DNA from 3 places in the Streptomyces auratus genome. Region 3 is predicted to be linked to each of the others. Evidence: riboswitches for the same ligand, from Rfam matches in the RefSeq annotation. Region 3 holds a riboswitch; each other region holds the start of a gene.
The links. Region 3 has a riboswitch for cyclic di-AMP ahead of BKA18_RS27065 (M23 family metallopeptidase). Riboswitches for the same ligand answer to the same signal wherever they lie in the genome.

Region 1: another riboswitch for cyclic di-AMP. It lies ahead of BKA18_RS33855 (C40 family peptidase); the one in region 3 lies ahead of BKA18_RS27065 (M23 family metallopeptidase).
Region 2: another riboswitch for cyclic di-AMP. It lies ahead of BKA18_RS22215 (C40 family peptidase); the one in region 3 lies ahead of BKA18_RS27065 (M23 family metallopeptidase).

The regions. Positions count from the first base shown of each region.
Region 1 covers NZ_JBNGCB010000003.1:3,219,111-3,228,868, reverse strand. Annotated here, with positions in the region: gene BKA18_RS33885 (hypothetical protein) at 1-259, shown strand, start outside; gene BKA18_RS33880 (hypothetical protein) at 329-643, opposite strand; gene BKA18_RS33875 (hypothetical protein) at 1,098-1,406, opposite strand; gene BKA18_RS33870 (hypothetical protein) at 1,696-1,950, opposite strand; gene BKA18_RS33865 (ATP-dependent Clp protease proteolytic subunit) at 3,219-3,854, shown strand; gene BKA18_RS33860 (hypothetical protein) at 3,860-4,168, shown strand; cyclic di-AMP (ydaO/yuaA leader) riboswitch at 4,479-4,646, shown strand; gene BKA18_RS33855 (C40 family peptidase) at 4,651-5,124, shown strand; gene BKA18_RS33850 (8-amino-7-oxononanoate synthase) at 5,318-6,532, opposite strand; gene bioB (biotin synthase BioB) at 6,689-7,864, shown strand; gene BKA18_RS33840 (adenosylmethionine--8-amino-7-oxononanoate transaminase) at 7,857-9,161, shown strand; partial or broken gene bioD (dethiobiotin synthase) at 9,312-9,758, shown strand, end outside.
Region 2 covers NZ_JBNGCB010000003.1:573,310-583,067, reverse strand. Annotated here, with positions in the region: gene pcrA (DNA helicase PcrA) at 1-1,762, opposite strand, end outside; cyclic di-AMP (ydaO/yuaA leader) riboswitch at 2,302-2,471, shown strand; gene BKA18_RS22215 (C40 family peptidase) at 2,479-3,618, shown strand; gene BKA18_RS22210 (hypothetical protein) at 3,841-4,194, opposite strand; gene BKA18_RS22205 (C40 family peptidase) at 4,520-5,629, shown strand; gene BKA18_RS22200 (alpha/beta hydrolase) at 5,739-6,863, opposite strand; gene BKA18_RS22195 (LuxR C-terminal-related transcriptional regulator) at 7,056-7,769, opposite strand; gene BKA18_RS22190 (PspC domain-containing protein) at 7,859-9,157, opposite strand; gene BKA18_RS22185 (serine/threonine-protein kinase) at 9,321-9,758, opposite strand, start outside.
Region 3 covers NZ_JBNGCB010000003.1:1,692,046-1,701,803, reverse strand. Annotated here, with positions in the region: gene BKA18_RS27095 (thymidine kinase) at 1-349, opposite strand, end outside; gene BKA18_RS27090 (alkaline phosphatase family protein) at 414-1,604, opposite strand; gene BKA18_RS27085 (DUF5998 family protein) at 1,604-2,194, opposite strand; gene BKA18_RS27080 (bifunctional acetate--CoA ligase family protein/GNAT family N-acetyltransferase) at 2,233-5,256, opposite strand; gene BKA18_RS27075 (HPr family phosphocarrier protein) at 5,476-5,757, shown strand; gene BKA18_RS27070 (GntR family transcriptional regulator) at 6,159-6,848, opposite strand; gene BKA18_RS27065 (M23 family metallopeptidase) at 7,128-7,907, opposite strand; cyclic di-AMP (ydaO/yuaA leader) riboswitch at 7,920-8,076, opposite strand; gene BKA18_RS27060 (M16 family metallopeptidase) at 8,285-9,667, opposite strand; gene BKA18_RS27055 (M16 family metallopeptidase) at 9,706-9,758, opposite strand, start outside.

The sequences.
Region 1 (9,758 bases), 1.5 Mb from region 3:
GCCCGGACTCGTGCACGCCACGGCCGGCACCGGCAAGGTGGACGTGTTACTGCCCGTGGACGTGAGCGCGCTCTCGCCGCACGCCGTCAGCCAGATAGTCTGCACTGCCGTCAGCGCTCAGCGGTCCACCGACCCCACCCCCGTCAACATCGGGATCACCATCCGTGGTGGCAGCGAGTTCCTCGGCCCCCTCTATTGCGCCGGATCCCGGCCGCACGCCACCTCCAGCCTGCCAGGGTCAAGCTCACCCGGAGGCTGATCACCTCCGGCTACGGCCAAGATGGCGCGCCTGACGGGCAGATGTCGCCCTTGCAGGCGGGCGGATGGTTCAGGTCTTGCCTGCACCGGTGGCGGAGGGGGCTGCGGCGACCGCGTCGTCGACGACTGCCTGCGGGACGGTTTGCGGGGGGCGGCCCTGTTTGATGTGGTCGACGACGGGGGCGATGGCGTCGTACATACGCCGAGCCAGCGGCTCGTCGTCGTTGTCACCGTCGAAGTCGAAGCCGCCGTGGGCGTCGTGGTCAAGCTTGCGCAGGTACTCCACCAGCTGCGGGCCGGTGAGCGTGACCTGGATCAGGCCGCGTTTTCCTCGGTCGCCGCCGAGCTTGACCGGATTGACCTTGTCGAACTTGTCTGAGCGCACCGTGTCACGGCCGCTGTCGCGCGGGTGCGGTCCCACATGTCCTTGGTGCAGGTGACCTTGAACTCAGCCAGGCCAGCGGCTTTGTCCAGCCGCTTTTGGTGCTCAGACGGGGAATCGGTGGCGCAGCCCGAGGACCGCCAGCGCTACGGCGACCAGGGCCGCGCGGCGAGGGCTCATGGAATTCAGCACGACCGCATCCTGGGCGACCACACCAACGGGGCGGCGGTGTTTCGTCGTTCTCGGCCGGATCTGACCACCGATGGCCGGTGACGTATCGCTCGATGGTGTCAGCGAGCACCCCCGGACGCCCTGTGACGCTGAAGCGTGCGCCTTGCGGCGGCTTCGCGGCGGGCGCGACGTACTGCAGCGCCCTTGGCCATGTACAGCGATCCTCCGAGGGGATCCGGGCCACGATGTCCGCCGACGACCGCGATGGGCGGTTCATGGCGGCGCATCATCCGCTCGTGTGCAGGGCGTCGACGACCGCCATGCGGCGCACCCGGCGGGCGGACAGGACCGAGGCCGCGGCCTTGGCCCGCTGCCAGCGGTTGGTCGACAGGAGGTTGTCCAGGACGGCATGACCGATCGCACCCACCAGGGTGACCTCACCGGGGAGGATCCCGGTGGCGGTGGTGACCTGGTCGCGGGCCGTCTCATGGGCAACGGTGAAGCTGATCCGGTCCGGTTCCAGACACGGTCGGCTGGCGGCAGCGTCTGCGGTGACCTGCACGAGTGCCTCGTAGACGGCCAGCACGGCGTACACCTCCTGGTCGACCCCTCCGGGCGGCGCGAGCGCAGGATGCGGCCGTCCAGCATCGTGGCCTTGATCGAGAAGTACGCGGTCTCGGCCTGCCTTCTCTCGTGGTACAGCGCGACCAGTTCGCCGGCGGCGTAGCGGGTGTGGTCGGTGAGGCTGGTGACCAAGCGCCACTGCTCGCGGCGGACGGTGCCGTCCTGGTAGTTCACGGTGATCCATACTTCGACGATTCGCACCGTCAGCGTGCCCATGCCGAAGGTCGACGGGTAGGAGCCGTCCGGCAACCGCTTGGTGATCAGAGGGATGCGCCGGGCCCCGGACCGGCACAGGAAAACCGCCCCGGTGGAGCGGAGCTGATGCAGCAGGGCCAGCCGTCGAAGCCGGTGTCCAACAGTACGAGCATCCCGCGGGTCAGCCGGTCGAGCATCCGCTCGGCATACGTGGTCTCCCCTGCGCTCTCCGGACCGAAAGCGGTGGCGCTGCGACACTGCCGGCCCTCCACCCGGCTGCGCAGATTCCGAGTCCGCTGCAGAACATTTGACGTGCTCATTGATCTTCCACAGCTGCGACAGTGCATTGCGTCATCCGGTCACGTCATTCGACGCGGCGTTTATGCCAAGGCTCGGCCATGTCGCCCGGGCACCCAAGCAGTACGGCACTCCCCCGCCCTTCCCCCCTCCGCAACGACGCATTCCGGCACACGCGCTGCCTGGCGTACGCCTGCGGTCTCACGGCCTCTTGCACGCCCAGGACACCGCGACCGCGCAAGAATTGAGGTCCAAGAATGCACAACCAGAACAATGCGACGGAGCGCACTCCCTGGCCTCGGGTACATCTGCGCCCGTGAAGGCCACGGCCCTCGTCTGCCTCGTAACGTCCCCGCCCTCTGCTGCACTTCGGCCACCGCACCCGCATCGTCACCGCTGCCCTCCCTACGCCGTCGAGAACGGCGAGCCGGAACACAGCAAGACCGCGTCGAACACCACGCACCAGGCTCATCCCGAACGCAGCAAACCTCGCCGGAACCAACCGACGGGGTTCCTCACCTCTCACCTGCTATCACACGCGTCTCACCAACAGCATCGACGCACCTGGACCACAAGGACCTGACCTGAGAGAACGCTCCTGATCTAGACCACCTGGACGGCAAAAGACGCTTCCGACAACCTGCGCCAGGTGGGACCGTCAGCTCGGAGCGGGCGGCTGCAGCCAATCCAACAGAGCCGCAGCCCCAAGGTCTGCATCAGCCAAGATTCGGACCATTCCCGGGCCATCGGTCCCGGCAAAGTCCCCACCGCTGCCATATTCGCAGGTCAGCGAGCTGCTTGCGCTGTACCACCAGCAGACGAAGAACCTGCTGGGCTCTCCACACATGTGGCCGAGCACGACCGCTTGGCACCACGAAATTCCCGGCAACCTGCCACACCTGCGTTGCCAGCAGACCATCTGACCAGCGCCGCATAAGCGACTGACGACCCATCAGGACTAGCGTCAAATGAGCGCCACGAGCGTCATTTCAGCGTCAAGATATCGCCCGTAACGCCCACATCACACGGCCCGTTCGGCGGGATCCGCAGGGCGGCGCCCTTGGATACCCGCGGCCGGCCCATCTCGTCGATCGAGCACTCGACGACCCGCCCGGTCATCCGAAGGGTCTCCACCTTGTGCCGCAGTTCGAGGAACAGCTTGTGAGATATCCGCCCTCAGCGAACAGGAAAACAGCCTCTGACCTGGGACTTGTAGCTGATCACCAGGATGTGCTCCCATTCTCACGGGATGTACGTCCTGTACATTTTTCACAAAGAGAGAGGAGCAGACATGCTGCCGCCGACGGCCCGCCATGTCCTTCCGGAGTTCACCGAGCGCACCTCCCAGGGCACGCGCACCATGGACCCTTACTCCAAGCTGCTCAGCGAGCGCATCATCTTCCTGGGCACCCCGGTCGACGACGCCTCCGCCAACGACGTGATGGCACAGCTCATCCACCTCGAACACGCCGCGCCCGAGCAGGACATCTCGCTCTACATCAACTCCCCCGGCGGCTCGTTCACCGCGATGACCGCCATTTACGACACGATGAACTTCGTGTCGTGCGACGTGCAGACCGTCTGCCTGGGACAGGCCGCCTCCGCCGCCGCGGTGCTGCTGGCCGCCGGCACCCCCGGAAAGCGGCTGGCGCTGCCCGGCGCCCGGGTACTGATCCATCAGCCGTCCCTCCATGAGCCGATCCAGGGCCAGGCCACCGATCTGCAGATCCAGGCGGAGGAACTGCTGCGCACCCGCGAGATGTTGGAGGAGATGCTCGCGCGGCACACCGGACAACCCCGCGAGCGGATCGCCGCCGACATCGAGCGCGACAAGATCTTCGACGCCCACGCCGCCCAGGAGTACGGCCTGATCGACGGCCTCACCCGGCACCGCAAGCAGTCGGCCCCTCCCCTCAGTGCGCGGTGATCCGGATGCTGCCCCCCGAACTCCCGCCGCTGCCCGCCCTCACACGTGCCGAGGGTGAGTTGATCGACCGCTATCTGGAGGTGCTCGATCTGCTGGGCCGTATCAACCCGGCCCGTGGCGGGGGCACCTACAGCGGACTGCGTGCCGCCCAGGCACTGGTCGGCAAGGCCGCCGGACTGCGGGACGCACTGACGCTGATGCACCACCGCGGCGAGAGCGAACTGCACCGCGACACGCTGGCCCGGGCGTTGCGCGTGCTGGACGGCGAACGGCGGGCCGGGCTCGTGGCCGTGCCGCCGCCCGCGGAGCGCTGACGCGACACGCGGTACGGCTGCCCATACGGCGTAGCGCGCACGCCCGTCGCGAACCACCCCCGAATTGCCGGTTCACCCGGATTTTCTCGGGTCCCGGATGTTTCGCTCCTGGTCCGGGGCGTGCGACAGCCGGGACCCTGACACCCGAGGGAACAAAACCCACCATTCAGGCCAAATGTGACCCATCTCACATACGGCATTTTCAGCTCGGACTTTGGGCGGCGGGTGCGTGAGGATCCCTTCGACGACAAGACCCCGCCACAGCGACGGGGCGGTCCGGACGGGCGCCTAATCCCGCCGCCGTCCGGATGTCCGGTCGACGCTTTTGGATCGGCGGGAGCGGAGGACCCGAGCAGGACGGGGTCCACGGCCTTCACGGGCCGGCGGACTCCTTGGGGTGAAGCCGTACGCACGGCCGGGCATCTTCGCCTGCCCGAACCCGACAGGTCTTCCTTCGCAGGCGGCTGACGAAGGGTTTGCGCATGACTGTGCGCATGCATACGCCGAATCTGCTGGCGCGCACCGGCACCGTCGCCGCTCTGACGCTGGTCACGCTCGGCGGGACGACCATCACCCCAGGAGCCACCGGGGGCGCCGAAGCCGCCTCCGTGTCCGCACACGCGCTGCGGGTCGCCGCCTCCAAGAGGGGCTCCCCCTACCAGTACGGCGCCCAAGGGCCGGACGCCTTCGACTGTTCCGGGCTGACGCTGTACTCGTTCCTGCGCGCCGGCCGGGCCCTGCCCCGAACCGCCGCCGCGCAGTACAGCCGGACCCGGCACGTCACGGCCGACTCCCGGCGGCGCGGCGACCTGGTCTTCTTCCATTCGGCCAACGGCATTTACCACGTGGGCATCTACGCCGGGGACGGCAGGATGTGGCATGCGCCCAAGGCCGGGAGCACGGTGCGGCTGGAACGGATCTGGAGCCCCGGGGTCTGGTACGGGCGGGTGCGCTGACCCGGCGCGCTCGTCGTACAACCCGTCAATTACCGGCGGTCGTAAGCGCTTTGCCCGGGTTGCCTGGCAACGGGGCCGACCGCTGACCGCCGGGGTGGGCGGGCGGTTTCCGCCTGCGCACCGACCGGTGACGGTGCTGCCGCGCCGACGGCGGTGCCGCTCATCGGGCAAGCGCCACTTCGAGCCCCCGGGTTCAGTCGGTCGGCGCCGTGGCCAGGATCGTGCCGACCGCCGTGTCGATCTGGTCGTCCGTCAGGTCCGCGCGGGCGGTCAGCCGCAGCCGGGAGATCCCGTCGGGTACGGACGGGGGCCGGAAGCAGCCGACGACGAGGCCGGCCGCGCGGCAGTCGGCGGCCCAGCCGACCGCCGCCTCCGGCGAGGGGGCGCGTACCGAGACCACCGCGGCGTCCGGCCGCACCGCGACCAGGCCCGCCGCGGTGAGCCGGTCGTGCAGCCTCCGTGCGACCTGCCCGGCCCGGGCGGCGCGCTGGGGTTCACGGCCCAGCAGCCGCAGCGCGGCGAGCGCACCGCCGGCCGCCGCCGGGGCGAGACCGGTGTCGAAGATGAACGACCGGGCGGTGTTGACCAGGTGCTCGATGACCCGGGCCGGGCCGAGCACCGCACCGCCCTGGGAGCCCAGCGACTTGGAGAGCGTCACGGTGGTCACCACATCGCCGTCGCCGGCGAGCCCGGCCGCCCACAGTGCGCCGCGGCCGCCCTCCCCGAGGACGCCCAGGCCGTGTGCGTCATCGACGAGCAGTGCGGCGCCCCGCGTCCGGCAGACCTCGGCGAGGGCGGGGAGCGGGGCGGCGTCGCCGTCGACCGAGAACACCGAGTCGGTCACGGCGAGCGCCCGGCCGTCATGACCGTTCAGCGCGGCGCGTACGGCCTCGGGATCGGCGTGCGGGACCACTTGGGTGCGGGCCCGGGAGAGCCGGCAGCCGTCGATGAGGGAGGCGTGGTTGCCCGCGTCGGAGACGACCAGGGTGCCGGCGGCGGTGAGCGCGGTGACCGCGGCCAGATTGGCGGTATATCCGGACGACAGCACCAAAGCGGCATCGAAGCCGCAGAAGGCGGCGAGTTCCGACTCCAGCCGGGCGTGCAGTTCGGTGCTGCCGGTCACCAGCCGGGAGCCGGTGGCGCCCGCGCCCCAGCGGTGTGCGGCCGCGGCCGCGCCACGGGTGACCTCGGGGTGCCGGGCGAGTCCGAGGTAGTCATTGCCGGCCAGGTCGAGCAGCGGGTGGTCGGCCGGGCGGGGACGCAGGGTGCGGACCAGTCCGGCGCGCCGGCGCTCGTCGTGGGCCTCATCCAGCCAGTCGAAGGCGGCGCCGTGGGCCGGCCGGCGGGGCTCGGCGGGAGCCGCCGGCGAGCCGTCGCGGAGCAGCGTGGGGGCGGAGTCCTGCGGCATCGGCGTCCTTCGTCGGTGGGCCTCGATTGTGGGCTGTCGCTAGACGTTAGCGGTCGTTCCGCAGGCCCACAGTGTGGCGATACACACACCTGCATCCTGGGTCGTTGTGGGAATCCTCCTTGGCCGGGGACGGTGCCGTACGCCAGGATCAACGCCATGGACCTGCTGAACACACTGGTGGACAAGGGACTGCGGCGCGAGTTGCCGACCCGCGAAGAGGCGCTGGCCGTACTGGCGACCTCCGATGACGAACTGCTCGATGTCGTGGCCGCGGCCGGAAAGGTGCGCCGCCAGTGGTTCGGGCGGCGGGTCAAACTCAACTATCTCGTCAACCTCAAGTCGGGCCTGTGCCCCGAGGACTGCTCGTACTGTTCCCAGCGGCTGGGGTCGAAGGCGGAGATCCTCAAGTACACCTGGCTCAAGCCGGACGACGCCTCCAAGGCGGCCGCGGCGGGGGTCGCCGGCGGGGCCAAGCGGGTCTGCCTGGTGGCCAGCGGCCGCGGTCCCACGGACAGGGACGTGGACCGCGTCTCGGAGACGATCTCCGCCATCAAGGAGCAGAACGAGGGGATCGAGGTGTGCGCCTGCCTCGGTCTGCTCTCCGAGGGCCAGGCCGACCGGCTGCACGCGGCGGGCGCCGATGCGTACAACCACAACCTCAACACCTCGGAAGCCACATACGGCGACATCTGCACCACGCACGACTTCTCGGACCGGGTCTCCACCGTCCAGCAGGCCCAGGCGGCCGGTATGTCCGCCTGTTCCGGGCTGATCGCCGGTATGGGGGAGAGCGACGCCGATCTCGTCGATGTGGTCTTCGCGCTGCGCGAGCTGGACCCCGACTCCGTCCCCGTGAACTTCCTGATCCCGTTCGAGGGCACCCCGCTCGGCAAGGAGTGGAACCTCACCCCGCAGCGCGCGCTGCGCATTCTGGCGATGGTGCGGTTCGTCTGCCCGGACATCGAAGTACGGCTGGCCGGCGGCCGCGAGGTGCATCTGCGCAGCATGCAGCCGCTGGCGCTGCACCTGGTCAACTCCATCTTCCTCGGCGACTATCTGACCAGCGAGGGCCAGGCCGGCAAGGACGATCTGGCGATGATCGCGGACGCCGGTTTCGAGGTCGAGGGCACGGACACCACGACGCTGCCCGAGCACCGCCGCCCGGGCTGCGGCGGGGCGGACACCGCGGAGTCCGGCTGCGCGGAGTCCGGCTGCGCGTCCGGCGACGGGGCGCCCGCCGCCACGATCCCCGCGCCGCCCGAGGAGACCCGCCGCGACTTGGTCTCGGTGCGCCGACGGGGCGCCGGTACGGAGCTGCCGCCCAATGCCTGAGCCGCTCTCCCCCCGCGAACTGCTGGCGCTCGACCGGCAGCACGTGTGGCATCCGTACGGGCCGATGCCCGGCCGGGCCGCACCGCTGCTGGTGGAGTCGGCGTCCGGGGTCCGGCTCCGGCTGGCCGAACCGGTCGAGGGCCAGGACGAGTTGGTGGACGGCATGTCGTCGTGGTGGTCGGCGGTGCACGGCTACAACCACCCGGTGCTCAACGACGCCGCGCACGGCCAGCTGGGGCGGATGAGCCATGTGATGTTCGGCGGGCTCACCCATGAGCCCGCGGTGCGGCTGGCGAAGCGGCTGGTCGACATCACCCCGGAGCCGCTGGAGCATGTCTTCCTCGCGGACTCCGGTTCGGTGTCGGTCGAGGTCGCGGTGAAGATGTGCCTGCAGTACTGGCGCTCGCTCGGCAAGCCGCGCAAACAGCGGCTGTTGACCTGGCGGGGCGGCTACCACGGCGACACCTGGCAGCCGATGTCGGTGTGCGATCCGGACGGCGGGATGCATGAGCTGTGGCAGGGGGTGCTGCCGCGGCAGATCTTCGCGGACGCGCCGCCGGCCGGCTTCGATGCCGCGCCGGACGAGGCGTATGCGGCGCAGCTGCGCGAGCTGATCGGCCGGCACGCCGAGGAACTGGCGGCGGTGATCGTGGAGCCGGTGGTCCAGGGCGCCGGCGGGATGTCGTTCCACTCCCCCGGGTATCTGCGGGTGCTGCGGGAGGCCTGCGATGCGCATGACGTGCTGCTCGTCTTCGATGAGATCGCGACCGGCTTCGGCCGTACGGGGGCGCTCTTCGCCGCCGAACACGCCGGGGTCGCACCGGATGTGATGTGTCTCGGCAAGGCGCTGACCGGCGGATATCTGACCCTGGCGGCGACGCTGTGCACGGCGGCCGTCGCGGACGGCATCTCCCGCGGTGCCCTGCCGGTGCTGGCGCACGGCCCGACCTTCATGGGCAATCCGCTCGCCGCGGCCGTCGCCGAGGCCTCGATCGACCTGCTGCTGTCCCAGGACTGGGCGCGGGAGGTCAAGCGGATCGAGGCCGGGCTGTGGGAGGGGCTGGCCCCGGCCCGGAGCCACGCCGGGGTCCGCGAGGTACGGGTCCTGGGCGCGATCGGTGTCGTGCAACTCGACCACGAGGTGGACATGGCCGCCGCGACCCGGGCGGCGGTCCGGGAGGGCGTGTGGCTGCGCCCGTTCCGGGATCTGATCTACACCATGCCGCCCTACATCACCGGCGACGACGATCTGGCGCGCATCTGCGCCGCGGTCTGCGCGGCGGCCCGCGAGGGCTGACCCGCGGTCGGCGGTGGCCGGCGGACCGGGGCGTCCAGCCGGCCACCGTCCGTCCACCGCCGGCACGCCACCGCCGTCGCGGCGCACCTCGACACTCTTCACCAGGAACCATTCGCGGTCCTCCCCTGGGGACGGTCCGCGCGGAGTCGGAGGCACACCATGTCAGTGCTGTTCGTGACGGGTACCGGCACGGAGATCGGCAAGACCGTGACCACCGCCGCGATCGCCGCGGCGGCGCTCGCCCGGGGTCGTTCGGTGGCCGTGCTCAAACCGGCCCAGACCGGTGTCACGGCACACGAGACGGGCGATGCGGCGGAGGTCGAGCGACTGGCCGGCCCGGTCACCACCCTGGAACTCGCCCGCTTTCCGGACCCGTTGGCGCCCGCGACGGCCGCACTGCGGGCCGGTCTGCCGCCGGTGCTCCCCCAGGACATCGCCGAGGCCGCCGCGAAGCTGGCGGCCTCGCACGACCTGGTGCTGGTCGAGGGCGCGGGCGGGCTGCTCGTCCGCTTCGACGCGGACGGCCATACCCTCGCCGACGCCGCGCGGCTGGCGAAGGCTCCGGTGCTGGTGGTCGCCCAGGCGGGCCTGGGCACC
Region 2 (9,758 bases), 1.1 Mb from region 3:
GCTCCTCCTCCAGCTCCTTGGTCTGGCCCAGCGCGCGCATGTGCGGGAAGACGCCGTCCTCCATGCCGGTCAGGAAGACCACCGGGAATTCCAGGCCCTTGGCGGTGTGCAGCGTCATGAGGGTGATGACGCCGCTGCCCTCCTCGTCCTCGTCCGGGATCTGGTCGGAGTCGGCGACCAGCGCGACCTGCTCCAGGAAGTCGGCGAGGGTGCCGGGGTTCGCCTCGCCGCGGTCCTGCTCGAACTCCAGGGCCACCGCGGCGAGTTCCTGGAGGTTCTCGATCCGGGTCTCGTCCTGCGGGTCGGTGGAGGCCTGGAGCTCGGCGAGGTAGCCCGTACGCTCCAGGACCGCTTCCAGGACGGTGGCGGGGCCGGCGCCGGACTCGACGATGGTGCGCAGCTCCTCCATGAGGACGTTGAAGCGCTTGACGGCGTTGGCGGAGCGGGCCGCCATGCCGTACGCCTCGTCGACCCGGCGCAGCGCCTGCGGGAAGGTGATCTTCTCGCGGAGCGACAGGGCGTCGATCATCGCCTCGGCGCGGTCGCCGATGCCGCGCTTGGGGACGTTCAGGATGCGGCGCAGCGGGACGGTGTCCTCGGGGTTGGCGAGCACCCGCAGATAGGCGAGGACGTCGCGGACCTCCTTGCGCTCGTAGAAGCGCACGCCGCCGACGACCTTGTAGGGCAGCCCGACCCGGATGAAGATCTCCTCGAAGACCCGGGACTGGGCGTTGGTGCGGTAGAAGACGGCGACATCGCCGGCCTTGGCGTCCCCGGCGTCCGTCAGGCGGTCGATCTCGTCGGCGACGAACTGCGCCTCGTCGTGCTCGGTGTCGGCGACGTAGCCGGTGATCCCGGGGCCGCTGCCGGCGTCCGTCCAGAGGTTCTTGGGGCGGCGGTTCTCGTTGCGCTCGATGACGGCGTTGGCGGCGGACAGGATCGTCTGCGAGGAGCGGTAGTTCTGCTCCAGCAGGATCGTGGTCGCGTCGGGGTAGTCCTCCTCGAACTGGAGGATGTTGCGGATGGTGGCGCCGCGGAAGGCGTAGATCGACTGGTCGGCGTCACCGACGACGCACAGCTCGGCCGCGGATTCCGCGGGGCCGACCAGCTCGCGGACGAGGGTGTACTGGGCGTGGTTGGTGTCCTGGTACTCGTCGACGAGGACGTGGCGGAAGCGGCGGCGGTAGTGCTCGGCGACATCGGGGAAGGCCTGGAGCAGATGGACCGTCGTCATGATGATGTCGTCGAAGTCCAGGGCGTTGGCCTCGCGCAGCCGCGACTGGTACATCGCGTACGCCTCGGCCAGGGTCTTCTCGAAACCATCGGATGCCGTCCCGGCGAAGGTCTCCTCGTCGATGAGCTCGTTCTTGAGGTTGGAGATCTTCGCGCTGAAGGACTTGGGCGGGTAGCGCTTGGGGTCCAGATCCAGATCGCGGCAGACCAGGGCCATCAGGCGCTTGGAGTCGGCGGCGTCGTAGATCGAGAAGGACGAGGTGAAGCCCAGCTTCTTGGACTCGCGGCGCAGGATGCGGACGCAGGCGCTGTGGAAGGTGGAGACCCACATGGCGTTCGCCCGGGGGCCGACGAGCTCTTCGACGCGCTCCTTCATCTCGCCCGCGGCCTTGTTGGTGAAGGTGATCGCGAGGATCTGGCCGGGGTGGACATGGCGCTCGGCCAGCAGATGAGCGATGCGGTGGGTGAGCACCCGGGTCTTGCCGGAGCCGGCGCCGGCGACGATCAGCAGCGGGCCGCCGGTGTGCACCACGGCGGCCTTCTGCTCGTCGTTGAGCCCTTCGAGCAGCGCGGCGGGGTCGACGGCGGGGCGGGCGGCGCCGTCGCGGTAGTAGGTCTCCCGGGGGCCGGGCGCGTCGTATTTCCCGCCGAAGAGGTCGTCGGGGATCTCCTCGGGGGCCGGCTCGTGCTCGTCCTCGGGAGGCGGCGGGGGCTCCTCGCCCTTGTGGCCGAGGTCCGCCAGGAAGCTGTCGTCAAAGAGGCTGCTCATCGCCCACCGAGTCTAGGCCGCCGCACTGACAGCCCGCCGCGGAGTGCCGATTGTCGGCGGAATTCGGGGCTCCGGGGCGGTCCGCAGGCCGGGGGGCCGGGTCCGGGGCAGCCCGGGCGCGGGTCGTCTACCCGAATCCGACATCTGCCACAACAACCCCCGGATCGCGTTCAGGTCACAAAAAGGTTTCGGGCATATCGAACATCAGCCTTCACAGGAGCCACACGAGTTGGCTAACGTCCTCGCTCAGGCAGCCCGCCTCCCCGCGTACGACAGCGTCCGCACGGGCCGCCGCGCCGAGTCCGGCCCTGCCTCACGGCACCCGGAGCCGGGGACCCACCAGCACCACCGGGGTGAATCGATCCGTACGGCCGTCTCAGGCGGACGTAAGGACCGTAGGGCAAGCCTTCCGTCATCGACACCGCCCGAACCCGACAGCTAACCCGGTAGGCGGTCCACGGAAGGAGTTGCCGGCCTTGGCGTCCCATCGCAAGCCGCGCACCAGCGTCCTCACCTCGCCCGGAGGCCGCCGTACGGCTGCCGGGCTCACCACCGCAGCCCTCGCGTCGGTCACTCTGCTCTCGCAGTCCGCCGACGCGGCCCCCCGAGCGCCCAAGCCCTCCATCGAAGAGGTCAAGAAGAAGGTCGACGACCTCTACCACCAGGCCGAGCTGGCCACCGAGAAGTACAACGGGGCCAAGGAGCGCGCCGACGAACAGCGCCACACCGTCGACGGCCTGCTCAATGCCGCCGCCAAGCGTGCCGAGCAGATGAACCGGTCCCGGCACCAGCTGGGCATGTTCGCCTCGGCGCAGTACCGCACCGGCGGGATGAACCCGACGGCGCAGCTGATGCTCGCCAAGGACCCGCAGCAGTTCTTCGACCGCAGCCACCTCATGGAGCGGCTGACCGGCCGGCAGAAGCAGGCCGTCACCGACTACCAGGAGCAGGCGGCCGCCGCGGCGCACCAGCGGGTCAAGGCGACCGACAGCCTGGAGCAGCTGCAGAAGTCCCAGGCCTCCCTCAAGGAGTCCAAGCGCTCCGTCCAGGACAAGCTGTCCGAGGCCCGTCAGCTGCTGTCCCGGCTGACCGCCCAGGAGAAGGCGCGGCTGGCCGCGCTGGAGCGTCAGAAGGAGGCGGCCGCCAAGCGCAAGGCCGAGGAGGAGGCGCGCAGGCAGCAGGAGCGCGAGCGCCAGCGGCAGCAGGACGGCGGCGGTTCGACGGGCGGCCAGACCGGCGGCGGCAGCTCGACCGGCGACTCGTCCTCCACCAAGGCCGAGCAGGCGCTCGCCTTCGCCCGCGCCCAGATCGGCAAGCCGTACGTCTGGGGCGCCACCGGCCCCAGTTCCTACGACTGCTCGGGGCTGACGCAGGCGGCGTACAAGGCCGCCGGCGTCACGCTGCCGCGGACCACCTGGGACCAGGTCAAGGTCGGCCAGCGGGTGGCCACCAAGGACCTGCAACCCGGTGACCTGGTCTTCTTCTTCGACGACATCAGCCACGTCGGGATGTACATAGGCGGCGGCAAGATGATCCACGCGCCGCACCCGGGCGCCAGCGTCCGGGAGGAGTCGATCTACTACATGCCGATCTACGGGAGCGTCCGCCCGGGCTGAGGCCCGGCGCCCTGTGCTCCCCCACGGAACCACCCCCCACGGTCACCCCCCACACGCCACCGCGCGGCCGTCGCCTCCGAATACGGAGTGCGAGGACCGCGCGGTGTGCTGTTGTGGGGCGGTGGTCCGCTACCCGGAATGCCGGGGCGCCGCTCAGATTCGGACCGGGGCGCCGGGCAGGTCCGGACCGGGGCGCCGCTCAGGTCCGGACCGGGGCGCCGCTCAGGTCCAGAGCACCGCGATGAAGATGTTGGCCACCGTCAGCGCACCGACCGCGCCGAACAGCGGCTTGGCGATCGTCTCCTCGTCCCGCTTGACGTAGACCAGCGCCAGGATCACCACCAGCACGGCCATCTTGATGCCGATCTTGATGGTGTTGACGTGGTGGCCCTGGGCCTCGTTGAGGCCGACCAGCGCGACGCCGGTGACCAGCATCGTCAGCGCGCCGTGCAGCATGGCCGGCACGAAGCGGGCGGTGCCCGCGCCCATCGCCTTCATCTGGGTCAGGAAGCCGCCGAGCAGGGCGGCGATGCCGATGATGTGCAGGCCGACGAAGAGATTGATTACTACGTCCATAGTGCGGGATCGTAGCCGCCGCATAGCACGGCCCTGCGGGCAGGGCGCCCACAATCGTCGCTTCGGTCAGGCCGGACCGGTACCGGCCGTGCAGCCGCCGACGGCACGGTCATCCGCACATCGGCACCGGTCGAAAGCGAACAATGCCGGGCAATCGGACTCCCCGGCGCGACACCCAGGCTTAGCGTCCTCCTCCAGGCGGTCGACTCCCCGCCTTCGCCGGCCCCCCACCGGCGTCCTGTCGGCCGCCTCGCCGCGAGGTGCGGCGGCGGCTCGTTGCCCCCCGTGACGGACCGCCGCCGGCCCCCGGCTCAAAGGGAAGGAAGTGACGGCCACCGTGGCCTCGCACCGCAAGCCCAGGCAGCATCCGCTCGCCTCGCTGACCGGCGGCACCCGCACCGCCCGTACCGCCGCCACGCTGGCACTCGCGGGTGCCGCCACCGCCACCGTCTTCGACGGCACCGGCCAGGCCGCGTCCCCGCCCACCCCCGCCCAGGTCAAGGGCCGGATCAACGCGCTGTATCAGGAGGCAGAGGTGGCCACGCAGAACTACAACGGTGCGAAGGAAGCCGCCGGCACCGCACGCCAGGAGCTGAGCAGGCTGCAGGACGAGGTCGCCCGGCGGACCCAGAAGCTCAACGCCGCCCGCACCGAGCTGGGGGCGCTGGCCACGAGCCAGTACCGCTCCGGCGGGGTGGACCCGACCGTACGGCTGCTGCTGTCCGCGGACCCGCAGCGCTATCTGGACGGCGCAGCGGTGCTGGAGCGTGCGGGCAGTCATCAGGCGACCGCGGTGGCCGGTTACGCACGCCGGCTCGGCAGCGTACGGCAGGTCCGGCAGCGGGCCGAGGAGACCGCGGAGCGGCTGGCGGCCACCGAGGCCACGCTGAAGAAGCACCGGGTCACGGTCGTCCACAAGCTGGACGCCGCCGAGCAGTTGCTGAACCGGCTGACCGCCGAGCAGCGGCAGCGGATGGCGGGACGGGACGGTGCCGGTACGGTCCATGCGGACCGGGGGGCGCGCGGGGACGGCCCCCTCGACGGGATCCTCCACGGCTCAGGGGCCGCCGCGGCCGCCGCCCCCAACCCCCGTGCCGCGCGGGCCGTTTCCTTCGCCTACGCCGCGCTGGGCAAGCCGTACGTCTGGGGCGCGACGGGCCCCTCCGCCTACGACTGCTCGGGGCTGACCCAGGCCGCCTGGAAGTCCGGCGGCGTCGCGCTGCCGCGGACCACCTACACCCAGATCAGCTCCGGGCCGCGCATCGACCGGTCCCAACTCGCCCCCGGTGACCTGGTGTTCTTCTACTCCGGCATCAGCCATGTGGGGCTCTACATCGGGGGCGGCAAGATGATCCACGCACCGCATCCGGGGGCGCCGGTACGGATCGCGCCGATCGACCAGATGCCGTTCGCGGCGGCGACCCGGCCGGCTTAGGGCCTGTCCCACCCTGACCCCTAGGACCGGCCGGGGGTCTCCCGGGCGCAGGGGTGCCGGCGGCGGCCGGCCCGGCGCAGGGGCTTGAGCGCGGGCCCGGGCGGAGCGCCTACGCCCGGAGGTACATCCCCAGCCAGCGGAAGACCTCCGGTACCTGCTGGCGCCATACCACCATGGTGTGACCGCCCGCGTTCGCCGGGATCAGCTGGACGGTCACCGTGGTCGGATGCTTCGCGAGCCCGCGCAGACCGATGCCGGCCTGGTAGCCGTCGCCCGCCGCGCCCGACACGTACAGCGCGGTCCGCGGCGGCTTCCCTGCCGCGTTGGCGGACTTCAGGATGTGCATCGGGTTGGACTCGATGCGCAGCTTGGGGTCCTTGCCGGCGAGCGAATCGCGCTCCAGCGCCGGGTCGTTGTAGCCGGACATGGCGACCCCGGCGCGGTAGCGGTCCGGGTGGGACAGCGCCAGCTTGGCGGCGCAGTGCGCGCCGGCCGAGTAGCCGGCCAGGGCCCAGGAGTCCGGCTTGTCGCCGGCCCGGAAGTTGTCGATGACCATCTTGCGTACGTCGACGGTCAGCCAGCTGTCGGCGTTGACCTGCCCGGGGACGTTGACGCATCCGGTGTCCGCGCCGGCGAGGAGATCGGTACGCGGGGCCACCAGGATGGCCGGCTTGACCAGGCCGCGCTGCATCAGCGGCTGGAGCTGTTCGGCCGCGTGGAGCGAGCCGAACCAGGTCTTCGCCGAGCCGGGGTAGCCGGGCAGCAGCTCGACCACCGGGAACTTCTTGTTCCGGTAGGCCGGGTCGTTGTACTGCGGCGGCAGCCAGACGTACACCTCGCCGATGACCCCGGATATCCGGCCCTTGAGGTCGGTCCTCTGCACACCGGGGCCCACCCTGGGGTCGTCGGCCGGGCGGAACCGCTGTATCTGCTTGGGCTCGTTCTTGATCTGCTGGCCGCCCATACCGTCGGGGCCGAGGTCCTTGGCCGCCGCGACATGGCTGTCGGTGCCGAGCAGATCGCCCCAGGTGTCATAGAGATTGTTGGCGTTGTTGACCAGGACGAAGACCACGGTGATGGCCGTGACCTGGGCGAACAGCAGCATCAGCAGCCGCGCGAGGCCGCGCACCAGGGGCGGCCCGGCTATCCGGCCCCACAGGGCGAGCGGCAGCACGACGGCGACAATCAACAGCGTGATCGAGGTGAGAAAGAAGGGCGTGCCCGTCAGGCTCATCGGGTCTCGCTTCCAGGACAGCTACGCGAAGGATGGGGTGGTTCCGGCCCCGCCTTCGGCAGTGAGCCTCTCCGCGCCGTTAGATGGTGATCCGCGCAGTCCTGGTTGCCCGTCTTTGGTGCTTCTTTACACCCTCGTCATACCCTCATCAAATACCCGCCGCTCCCCGGCTCCCGCGCCGGGGACCGCAGGTCAGACCAGTCGCCGGGCCGCCGCCCAGCGCGTCAGCTCATGGCGGTTGGAGAGCTGGAGCTTGCGCAGCACCGCGGAGACATGGGACTCGACCGTCTTCACGGAGATGAACAGCTGCTTGGCGATCTCCTTGTACGCATAACCGCGGGCGATCAGCCGGAGGACCTCCCGCTCGCGCTGGGTGAGGCGGTCGAGGTCCTCGTCGATCGGCGGGGCGTCCGTCGAGGCGAAGGCGTCCAGGACGAAGCCGGCCAGCCGTGGTGAGAAGACCGCATCGCCGTCGGCGACCCGGAAGACCGCGTCGACCAGGTCCGTACCCGTGATCGTCTTGGTGACATAGCCGCGGGCGCCGCCGCGGATGACGCCGATGACGTCCTCGGCCGCATCGGAGACGGAGAGCGCGAGGAAGCGGACCGGGCGCTCGGCGTCGGCCATCATCGCGGCGCTGCGGCGCAGCACCTCGACGCCGCCGCCCCCGGGGAGGTGGACGTCCAGGAGGACGACCTCGGGGCGTGTGGTGGTGATGACCGTGACCGCCTGGTCGACATCGGCGGCCTCGCCGACCACCTCGACGCCGGTGCGCCCCGTCTCACCGATCTCGGCCTGGACGCCCGTACGGAACATCCGGTGGTCGTCGACCAGCACGACCCGTACGGTCCGGTCCCCGGCCGCCTCGCTGCCGGTCCCGTCCTGCTGTGCGCCCTCGCTGGTCATCTCTTCCGCCCGTCCCTCGGTGTCTGCCCCGTCATCATCCCGTGCGCCGGCCCGCGGTGTCGCCACCGACCGCCCCTGGCCCGGCGCCGTCATGCGTCGTGCTCCTGCGCCGCGCGCTCCATTTCCAGCTCGACGACCGTGCCGCCCTCGGGAGCGGAGCGCAGCCGGGCCGTCCCGCCATTGCGCTCCATCCGTCCGATGATGGACTCCCGTACGCCCATCCGGTCCTCGGGGACCGCGTCCAGGTCGAATCCGGGGCCGCGGTCGCGCACCGAGACGAAGACCGTGCGGCCCTCCACCTCGGCGAACACCTGCACCGCGCCGCCCTCGCCACCGTACTTGGCGGCATTGACCATCGCCTCGCGTGCGGCCTGCATCTGGGCGCCGAGCGCCTCGTCCAGCGGGCAGTCACCGACGACCACGACCTCGATGGGGACGCCATGGTGGTCCTCGACCTCGGCGGCGGCCTTGCGGACCGCCTCCGCCACGGTGGCCGGCTCCTCGTCCTCCTCCTTGCCGCGGCCCTCGGGCTTGTAGAGCCAGGCGCGCAGTTCGCGCTCCTGGGCACGGGCCAGCCGCGCCACTTCCCGGGGGTCGTCGGCGTTGCGCTGGATCAGGGTGAGGGTGTGCAGGACCGAGTCATGGACATGGGCAGCCACTTCGGCGCGCTCCTGGGCACGGATGCGCATCAGCCGCTCCTCGGAGAGGTCCTGGGTCATCCGGACGAGATAGGGGCCCGCCAGCAGCGCGATGCCGACGACGACGGCGAGGGAGGCCTGCAGCACCGAGCCGAGATGGCGCACCGATCCCTGCAGCACGACGATGATGGTCACCCCGACACAGACCAGCAGCACACCGGCCGCGCCGCGCAGCACGGGCAGCACGCCCTTGCGGCGGCCCAGCTCCAGCCACTGGGCGCGGCGGGAGTTGTCCGCCTGACGCCACACCAGGGCGACACCGGCGCCGATCAGCAGCACCGGCCAGACATAGCCGTCGGCCCGGCCCAGCTGGAACCGGGAGGCGACGATCGAGGCGCCGATGAGCAGCGCGATCAGCGCGAAGACCTGGCCCCGGTCGGGCTTGTGCCGCGGCAGGCGGCGCTTCCCGTCGGCCGCGGCGGGGTGCCGATGCTCCACGCCGCCGACGCCCAGCGGGACGAAGAACCAGAACGCGGCATAGAGCAGGGCGCCCATGCCGTCGGCCATGAACAGGGCCACGAACACGATCCGCACCCAGGAGACCGGCAGCCCGAGATGCCCCGCCAGACCGCGCGCGACACCGCCGAGAAGCCGCCCGTCGGCGCTGCGGTACAGCTTGCGCACGGGCGGCTCATCCGGGTCCGGCGCCGGGGCGTAGCCCGGCTCGGCGCGCGGTGGGGCGGTGGTCATGTCCCCGATCGTCACACGACGCCGCGGCACGGGGCATCAGGGACGACCCTGAAGCCGTCCCTGAACTTTCACCGGGCGGGCCCGGAGCCGGATCAGGAGCCCCGGGGCCGGACAGGGCGTCCGGAGCCGGACCGGGCGGCTGCGCCGGGTCCGGTGCCGACCGTCAGCTGGTCGGATCGGACCTGCGGAAGCCGTCCTTGATGTGCGTGAAGAGCTCCGCGAACTTAGACCAGTTGTCCTTTGGGGCGGTCACGCAGATCGCGTACTCCTTGGCGCCCTCGCGGCCGAACCCGAGGTCGACGCCCCGGAAGGCGCGGGCCCGGCCCTGGAAGGTGAACTCCCAGATCGCGGCGGGGTCGCCCTGGTAGACCGTGCGCTGCATCCGCAGCCGCGAGTAGACGGGGTACAACTTCTTGAAGGACCCCTCGACGTCCGTGAGGTGCTGCACCTGGTCGGGCGAGGAGAAGTCCAGGACGCTGAGAGTCATCTGGGCGCGTTCGGCGTCGGAGGAGTAAATGATCTCCCGTCCGCTGTCCCTGACCTGCCGCTTCCAGCCGTCGGGCAGCGGGAAGGTCACACCGAGCGCGGACTCCGTGATCTT
Region 3 (9,758 bases):
TGGTGATGCCGAAGGCGAAGACGTCCAGTTCCAGGTCGTCGACGACGCGGGCGAGCTGGTCGACCTGTTCGGGGGCCAGGAACTGCGCCTCGTCGGCGATGACGTAGTCGACCCGGCCGCCGGAGGAGAGGTGGCCGATGACATGGGCGTAGAAGTCCATGTCATCCGCCGCCTCGACGGCCTCGGTGACCAGACCGAGCCGGGAGGAGAGCCTGCCGTGGCCGGCGCGGTCGTTGCGGCTGTAGATCATGCCTTGCAGACCGCGGGAGGAGCGGTTGTGTTCGATCTGCAGAGCGAGGGTGCTCTTTCCGCAGTCCATCGTTCCGGAGAAGAACACCAGCTCGGGCATGGGAAGGTGCGGGCCTTTCGGGCTCGTGAGGGGGTGGCGACGTGCGGGCAGTGGGCCGTGCGGATCAGGTACGGACTTCCAGGAGGGGCACCAGCTGCTCCACCGGGGTCATCGAGCCGTGCATCCCGACCATCTCCGATTCACGGGGCTCCCGTTCGGTCGCAATGATCACCATGTCGGCGTGGGCGGCCGCCACGACATCGCCGATCCGGGCGCGCACCCGGTCGTCGACCGACGGACCGAACCAGCCCGCGGCGATGGCCTCCTCACGGCTCGCGACCCACATCTGCTCACCGACCACCTCGCGCCATACGGCGAGCACATCGGCGGCCGCGCCCGGGTGGGCGTACACATGCCGGGCCCGGCCCTCGCCACCCAACAGGCGTACGCCGGCGCGCAGTTCCCAGTCCTCGTCGAAGTCGATCCGGGACTCCGGGTCGAAGGGGATGTCGATCATGCCGTGGTCGGCGGTGATGTAGAGGGCGCTGCGCGGCGGCAGCTGCTCGGCCAGCCGCTGGGCGAGCCGGTCGACGTACATCACCTGGCCGCGCCAGGCATCGGAGTCGACGCCGTAGCGGTGCCCCTTGCCGTCGACCTCGGAGTAGTACGTGTAGACCAGCGAGCGGTCACCGGCGGCGAGCTGCTCGGCGGCGAGGTCCATCCGCTCCTCGCCGGAGAGCCGGCCGTGGAAGGTGCCGCCGCTGAGCGCGACCTTGGTGAGCGGGGTGTGCTGGAAGCTCGGTGCGGAGACCTGGCAGGTGTGGATGCCGGCGGCGTCCGCGCGCTGGAAGACCGTCGGATACGGCTGCCAGGCATAGGGGTCGGTCCACGGATACCAGCGCAGCTGGTTCATCAGGGCGCCGGTGTCCGGGTCCTGGCAGGTGTAGCCGGGCAGGCCGTGGGCGCCCGGCGGCAGCCCGGTGCCGACGGAGGCGAGAGAGGTGGCAGTGGTGGAGGGGAAGCCGGCGGTGAGCGGGCGGCCGCTGCCGTTGAACGACGTGTCCAGGAGGGAGGTCAGGAACGGCGCCTCCTCCGGGTGGTTGCGCAGCAACTCCCAGCCGAGGCCGTCGATCAGGAAGACACAGGCGCGGTCGGCGGGGGCCAGCTCCATCGACGTGGCCACGCCGGGTATCTCCAGGCCCGCGGCGATGCCGGGCAGCAGATCGGCGAGCGAGCCGGTGCCGTACTGCGGTACGGGGGCGCCCAGCGGGTCGAGCGGTTCGGGTTCCGGCCAGGCGGGGACGGTGTGGGTCATCAGCGGGTGGTGGTGGCCGCGGTGGCCTCGGAGAGCGCCTGGGCGAAGGTGAGCGTCTCGCGCACCGAGTCCGGTCCGTCACCGGCCTCGCTGACCCGCAGCGAGAGGTCGTCGGCGGTGGAGGAGCCCGTGTAGCCGTGGTCCGCCTCGCAGTTGGGGTCGCCGCAGGCGGCGGGCTCCAGATCCAGGCGGGCGACCGCGCCCCAGCCGATGGTCAGCACGACCTCGCGGGGCAGCTGGCCCGGCGTGTACGACTCGGGGTTGGCGACCACGCGGCTGAGCACCACGGACGAGATCCGGCCGAGCTTGACGGACTCGGTGGAGGTGGTGGCGTACGGCGACGGGGAGGTGGCGTCGGCGGCCTGCTCGTCGGTATGGCTGACGATGAAGCGGGTGCCGGTCAGGACCAGGACCGTGACATGACGGCGGACCTCGTTGGCGTCGAAGGTCGTCTCCTGATGGACGAGGTACGACACCACCGGCTCACCACCGACCGCGGCCTGCACCGCCTCGGCCACGAGCGTCGGGTAATAACCACTGCGCTCGATCGCCGCACGCAGTCCCTGGGTCGTCGTACCGGTCTTAGCCATGGGGTCCATCTTACGGGGCGTACCGGGCCGCGAGAGCCTCAGTAGACGGGCAGCCGGCGGGGGCCGAGGTCAGTGGTGGCGGGGGGCCTGGCCAGGCGGACGGAGGCTCCCAGGACGGAGAGGCCGTGCGCGGCGACGACGACCGGTTCGAGGTCCACGGCGACGACCTCGGGATGGTCGTCGACCAGCCGGGACACCCGCAGCAGCAGCTCGGCCAGCGCGGCGGTGTCCACCGGCTGGGAGCCGCGCCAGCCGAACAGCAGCGGGGCGGCACGGATCGAGCGGATCTGTTCCGCGACCTCGCGGTCGGTGGCGGGGATGAGGCGGTGGGCGATGTCGCCGAGCAGCTGGGAGGGCGCACCGGCCAGGCCGAAGGAGAGGACGGCGCCGGCGGCCGGATCGATGGCGGCCCGGATGACGGTGTCGACGCCGCGCGGCACCATCGACTGGACGACCGGACGCAGCTCTTCCGGTGAGCCCAGGAAATCGGTCAATTCGGCATACGTGCGGCGGAGTTCCCGCTCGCCGGCGATGTCGAGGCGTACGCCGCCGAGATCGGCGCGGTGGCGCAGATGGGGTGCGGTGGTCTTGAGGGCCACCGGATAGCCGAGGCGGGCGGCGGCGCGGACGGCGGTGTCCGGGTCGGGGGCCGCAAGGACGGGGCGGGTGTGGATGCCGTAACGGGCGAGCAGGGCCTCGGCGTCCTCGGGCGGCACGGGGACGGAGCGGCCGGTGGGGACGTCAAGGGTGAGCCGGCCCAGGAGGCGCTCGATGTCGGCGCCGGCCGCCGTTTCCTGGATGTCGTCGTACTCGGGCACCCGGCCAGGATCGGCGGCCTCGCGGCGCCACGCGGCATAGCGGACGGCCTCGGCGAGGGCACGGACGGCACGCTCCGCGGCGGGGTAGGCGGGGATGCGGAGGGGGGCTGCGCGGCGCGGGGGCGGGGTGATGGTCCCGGGGTCGCGGGCCGGTGCGGGCTGCGGGGCGGCGAGGGCGGGTGGCGGTCCCGGGGGGCTCAGGGGGCGTGCGGGTTGCGACGGGCTGCGCGGGGGCGGAGCGGACTCCGGGGGCCGGGCAGGTGCCGGGGCCGGGTCCTCGGGGCGGGGCGCCCGGTCCCCGGCGGGGGCGTCGGGCCCGGACGCCGGTGCGGGTGCGGGTGCGGGTGCGGGTGCGGGTGCGGGTGCCGCGAGCGTCTCCGCCAGCTCGTTCATCGCGAGGTGGACGACGGTGACCGGCTTCTCCGGGTGGGCCTCGGCGGCGGTCCGCAGAGCGGCGGCGAGTGCGGCGCCCTCACCGCCGCCCGGGGAGACCGCGGCCCCCTCCCCCACCCAGGGGATGGCCGTGACGACCACGGCGTCGCAGCCGTCGCCGGCCAGTGCCCCGGCGAGCGCGGCCCGGAAGTCGTCGGGCGTCGCGGCCGAGGTCAGGACGTGCGGCCGCTGCGGGCGCAGCCGTTCGGTCAGGCAGGCGTCGTAGGCCAGCAGCGCCAGCGACTCGGAGTTGCCCAGGATGGCGATACGTGAGCCGGCCGGCAGCGGCTGGGAGGCCAGCAGCAGCCCGGCGTCGATCAGCTCGGTGACCGTGTCGACGCGGATCACGCCCGCCTGGCGCATCAGGGCGGCGACGGTGCTGTCGGGGACGCGGACGGTGGGGACGGCGTGGCCGGGCGGGGCGGTGCCGTTGTGCCGGGCACCCCGGGCGACCACGACCGGTTTGACGGCGGCGGTGCGGCGGGCGAGCCGGGCGAACTTGCGGGGGTTGCCGATGGACTCCAGATAGAGGATCACGACGTCGGTGTCCGGATCCTCGTACCAGTACTGGAGCAGGTCGTTCCCGGAGACGTCGGCGCGGTTGCCTGCCGAGACGAAGGCGGAGATACCGGCGATGCTGCCGTCGCCGGGGCCGCGCGCATGCAGTCCGCTGAGCAGCGCGATGCCGATGGCACCGGATTGGGTGAACAGGCCGATGTGGCCGGCGCCTGGCATCTGGGGCGCGAGGGAGGCGTTCAGCCGGACACCGGGGGCCGTGTTGATCAGGCCGAAGGCATTGGGCCCGATGAGCCGCATGCCGTACGAACGGGCCTGGCGGAGCAGGTCGCGCTGCCGCTCCCTGCCGTCCGGGCCCGCTTCGGCGTACCCGGAGGACAGGATCAGCACGCCCTGGACACCGTGTTCGCCGCAGTCGCGGACGACGTCCGGGACGCTGTCCGCGGGCACGGCGATGACGGCGAGATCGACCGGGTCGGAGATCTCCCGCAGCGCGCGGACGGCCGGCACCCCTTCGGGGTCCAGCCGCTGCATGCCTTCGGGGAAGGCGTGGTTGACGGCGTGCACCCGGCCCGTGAAGCCGGAGTCCAGGAGGCTGCGCAGGGCCGTACGGCCGACGCCGCCGGGGGCGCGGCCCGTACCGATGACGGCGACCGAGCGCGGGGTGAGCAGCCGCTGGACGGAGCGGGCCTCGGCCCGCTGCTCGCGGCCGCGCATCACGGCCATGGACTGCTCGGTCGGCTCCAGGTCGAACTCCAGCCGGACCACGCCGTCTTCGAAGGTGCGCTTGTGGGTGTAGCCGGCGTCCGTGAACACCTTGATCATCTTGGAGTTCGCCGGGAGCACCTCGGCGGCGAACCGGCGGATGCCGCGCTCGCGGGCGACGGCCGCGATGTGCTCCAGGAGGGCGGAGGCGACGCCGCGGCCCTGGTGGGCGTCCTGGACGAGGAAGGCGACCTCCGCCTGGTCGTCCTCGGGGTCCTTCGCGGGCAACCCCTGGTCGTTGATCCGGTCGTAGCGGACGGTGGCGATGAACTCGCCGCCGACCGTCGCGGCGAGCCCGACCCGGTCGACGTAGTCGTGGTGGGTGAAACGGTGCACGTCGCGGGCGGACAGGCGCGGGTAGGGCGCGAAGAAGCGGTAGTACTTCGACTCGTCCGAGACCTGTTCGTAGAACGAGACCAGCCGCTCGGCGTCGTCGGGGGTGATGGGGCGGATCCGTGCCGTGCCGCCGTCACGCAGCACCACGTCTGCTTCCCAGTGGGTCGGGTACGCGTGGTCCTGCGACTTCTGCATGCGGACAGCGTACGACCGGGCACCGACAACGGGCGGCGCGCGTACGCTCGGGGTGCAGAGCAGGCCGGGGCTGCCGTGGAGTCCGTACGGCACGGCCCGGCCGACCGGCCTCCCTTGGGGACCAGGGGCGGCGAAGGCCAGGACGCACGTCTGGTGGAGCACGTCCGCCATCGTGAGAGACTGGTCTAGACAACAGTCACGACTTTGAAGGGCAACACCATGGCAGAGCGCCGCGTCAATGTCGGTTGGACCGAGGGCCTGCACGCCCGCCCCGCGTCGATCTTCGTCCGTGCGGCCACCGCCTCCGGCGTCCCGATAACGATCGCCAAGGCCGATGGCAACCCCGTGAACGCCGCCTCCATGCTCGCGGTCCTGGGCCTGGGCGCCCAGGGCGGCGAGGAGATCGTGCTGGCCTCCGACGCCGAGGGCGCCGAGGCCGCGCTCGACCGCCTGGCCAAGCTCGTCGCCGAGGGTCTTGAGGAGCTCCCCGAGACCGTCTGAGCCCCTCGGACTCCCTGCTGTATGCGGCGGCCCCGCCGCGGTAACCGGTCACCGGCTGCCGCGGCGGGGCCGTTTCACTGCGCCCTGAGTCCGAGGCGGGGCAACGGTGTGCGATGTCGCCGCATGCGCATGACCGCGCGGGTGCACCGGAATTCCCCGGCCGCCCGGAAATCCGGGACGGGCGAGAAATAGTGCGCACCGTCAGGCATGGCATTCCGGTGCCGTAAAACGCGCACCATTAACCATCTGCAGCGCCGAAGAATGGGCACCCGAATACCGGCGGAATACCGCCGGAGCGGGGAGCTCACTTCGCCGCACCGAAACCCGTTCCACACGTCCCACACTTCCCGTGCTTCCCGTACTTCTTCGCGTGTGGGACTTCTTTGTATACGGGACGGTTGTTAAGGGCGGACGCGCACCGTGTTGACGGGCGGTTTCGGATCCCTCACCTCGGTCTTGAGCGGGCGCCGCAGCCGGTACACCGGAAGCGAGCGCTCGACATGGGCCGCCATCAGGGCACGGGCCCGCTCCGCGTCCCCCCGGGCCACCGCGTCCAGCACGGCACCGTGTTCGTCCCACGACTCGCCGGCCCGGGCCGGCGGCTCCACGGCGTACATCCACTCGATCTTGCGCCGCAGCTGGGTCAGCAGCGCCGTCAGACTGGGGCTGCCGACCGCCTGGGCGAGTGTCTCGTGGAACCAGTCGTCGAGTTGCTGCAGGTCCGCCGGATTGCCGTGACGGGCCCGCTCGCGGCCGAGACGTACCAGACCGCGGAGCACCTTGAGGTGGGCGGGGCTGCGGCGGGCGGCCGCGCGGGCGGCGCCCAGCGGCTCCAACAGGGCGCGGATGTCCAGGAGATCGGCGGCCTCCTGTTCGGTGGGCTCGGCGACACAGGCCCCCGCGTGGTGGCGGGTGGTGACGAAGCCCTCGGACTGCAGGGTCCGCAGCGCCTCACGGACCGGCACTCTGGATACGCCGTAGCGGGCCGCGAGAATCTCCTCGATCAGCCGGCTCCCCGGCGCCAGCGCACCGGAGACAATGTCGTCGCGAATCGCCGTGCACACCGCATGCGCGGAAATATGGCCTCGCATCTCCCGAGCCTCCGCCGTAATCCCCTGGAATCGCCACCGGTCGGCGGCTTTTCCGTGACTCTATTAGACCGGAGGGGATTTTCCGACGGGCATCGAATATTCATGGATATTTTTGGCCGGAAGTCGCGGCCGAGTCGGCCTCGTATCCGGCGCACCCCGGGCCCGGCACCGCGCCGCCGGAACGCCGCGCCCCATGCGCCGAAGCCCCGGTCGCGGGACCGGGGCTTCGGGAGGAGCGCGGTGCGAGGCTCCCGGGCGGCGGGGCGGGCGAGCGGGAGGTCAGACGTTGACGCCGTGCGCGCGCAGGTAGGAGATCGGGTCGATGTCCGAGCCGTAGTCGGGGCCGGTGCGGGCCTCGAAGTGCAGATGCGGGCCGGTGACGTTGCCGGTGGCACCAGAGAGGGCGATCTGCTGGCCGGGGGTGACGTGCTGGCCGACCGACACGGCGAACGACGACAGGTGACCGTACTGGGTGTACGTACCGTCGTTCATCTTGATCACGATGTTGTTGCCGTACGAGCCGCCCCAGCCCGCCTCGACGACGGTGCCCGAGCCGACGGCATGGACGCTGGTGCCGGAGGCGGCGTGGAAGTCGATGCCGGTGTGGCTGCCCGAGGACCACAGACTGCTGGACGCCTTGTACCCGGTGGAGATGTAGGAGTCGGCGACGGGCGCGACAAAGGTGTTCAGGCGCTTGCGCTCCGCGTCGCGGGCGGCGCGCACCTTGGCCTTGTGGACGGCCTCGGCGCGGCGCTTGGCCTCATCGGCCTGCTTCTTCGCCAGGGCTTCGGCCTTCGCCTGCGCGGCGGCGGACTCCGCGGCGGCGCGCTGCGCGTCGGCCTGGGCGGCAACGTGGCCGGCGAGCTCGTCACCCAGTACGACGGCCTGCTGCAGACCCGTGTCGTGGGCGGGTGCCACATCGGTGGCGGCCAGCGCCGGCGAGGCCACGGAGGCGACCACACCGCCGGCCGCAAGGGTGGCTATACCGGCGACCTTCCGGGTCGTCCGGGCAGGGCGGTCGGCGCGGCGGTGTTTCCCGGTGGCACGGATGAACGCCATGTACGGGCTTGTCCTTTCCCTCCTTCTCGCCTACCGGGTTAGCTGACGGGTTCGGAGCAGGAAGGTCTCCTACGGGCTCCTCGGGAGAGGAGTCCGATTCACCCCAAGGGACGTGTGGGTCCCCGGCTCCCCTGGCTCGCGCCGTACGGGGACTCGGCGATGACTGCCCGGTGCCACTGTTGTGGCGGACTTGTGACGAACAGCCGGACCGACGCTAAACGGGGCCACTTTCCCTGGGCAAACAGATGCCGTTTTTTGTGCGGGATGCCACAAGAACCGGCGCAACCAGCCGTAAGAAAACGGACATACAGCGACTCCCGTGGCGAGTGAGTGCCACGGGAGCCGCTTTGTCGATATATGACCTTCCGTCACGCGGACTAGCCGCTGACGACCGTCACCTCGCCGATGCCCAGCCCCTTGACCGGCTCGGCGATCTGCGCCGCATCACCCACGAGGACCGTCACCAGCCGGTCCACGGGGAAGGCGCTGACCGCCGCCGCGGTCGCCTCGACCGTGCCGGTCTCCGCGAGGCGGGCGTACAACTGCGCCTGGAAGTCGTCCGGGAGATGCTGCTCCACCTGGTCGGCCAGCGTGCCCGCGACGGCCGCCGCGGTCTCGTACTTCAGCGGCGCGACCCCGACGAGGTTCTGCACGGCGACATCCCGCTCGTCGTCGGTCAGCCCCTCTGCCGCGAGGGTGCGCAGCACCTTCCACAGGTCTTCGAGCGCCGGGACGGTGGAGGCGGTGTCCACCGACCCGCTGATGGCGAGCAGCGCGGCACCCGTGGCCCCCTCGGGGGACGTGGGGGCGGTGGAGCGGAGCACCTGGCCGAACGCGCGCACCCCGTAGGTGTAGCCCTTCTCCTCCCGCAGCACACGGTCCAGACGGGAGGTGAGGGTGCCGCCCAGGCAGTATGTGCCGAGGACCTGCGCAGGCCACACCCGGTCGTGCCGGTCGGAACCGATGCGGCCGATGAGCAGCTGCGTCTGGACGGCGCCGGGGCGGTCCACGATCACCACGCGGCCGGTGTCGTCGGCGACGATCGGCGAGGCCTTCAGCGGCTCGGCCGTCGAACCGCTCCAGGCGCCGAGGGTGTCGGCGAGGGCCGCGTCCAGGTCGACGCCGGTGAAGTCACCGACGATGACGGCGGTGGCCGTGGCGGGCCGTACATGGGCGTCGTAGAAGGCGCGGACGGCCGCGGCGTCGATACGCGCGACGGTCTCCTCGGTGCCCTGGCGCGGGCGCGAGATGCGGGCCGTGGCCGGGAACAGCTCCTTGGACAGCGCCATCGCGGCGCGCCGGGCCGGGTTGGCGAGCTCGTGCGGGATCTCGTCGAGGCGGTTGCGGACCAGCCGCTCGACCTCGCTCTCCGGGAACGCGGGGGCGCGCAGCGCATCGGCGAGCAGGCCGAGCGCGCGGTGCAGCCGGGAGGCCGGCACTTCCAGGGAGACCCGTACGCCGGGGTGGTCGGCGTGCGCGTCCAGGGTGGCGCCGCAGCGCTCCAGCTCGGCGGCGAACTCCTCCGCGTCGTGCTTGTCGGTGCCCTCGGACAGCGCCCGCGCCATGATCGTGGCGACGCCGTCCAGGCCCTCGGGCTCGGCGTCCAGCGGAGCGACGAGGTTGATCTCGACGGCGACGACCTGCTGACCGGGGCGGTGGCTGGTCAGCAGGGTGAGGCCGTTGGGCAGTTGGCTGCGGTCGGGCGCCGGGAAGGCCCACGGCTTGGGCGCGCCGCCCCGGGGCTGCGGGTGGAAGTCCATCGTGCTCACAGGGGTGTCGGCGTGGGTGGTGGCGTCGCTCACTGGTCCGCCTGCCCTTCCTCGGTGTCGGCGGCGTCGTTCTGCTCGGTCG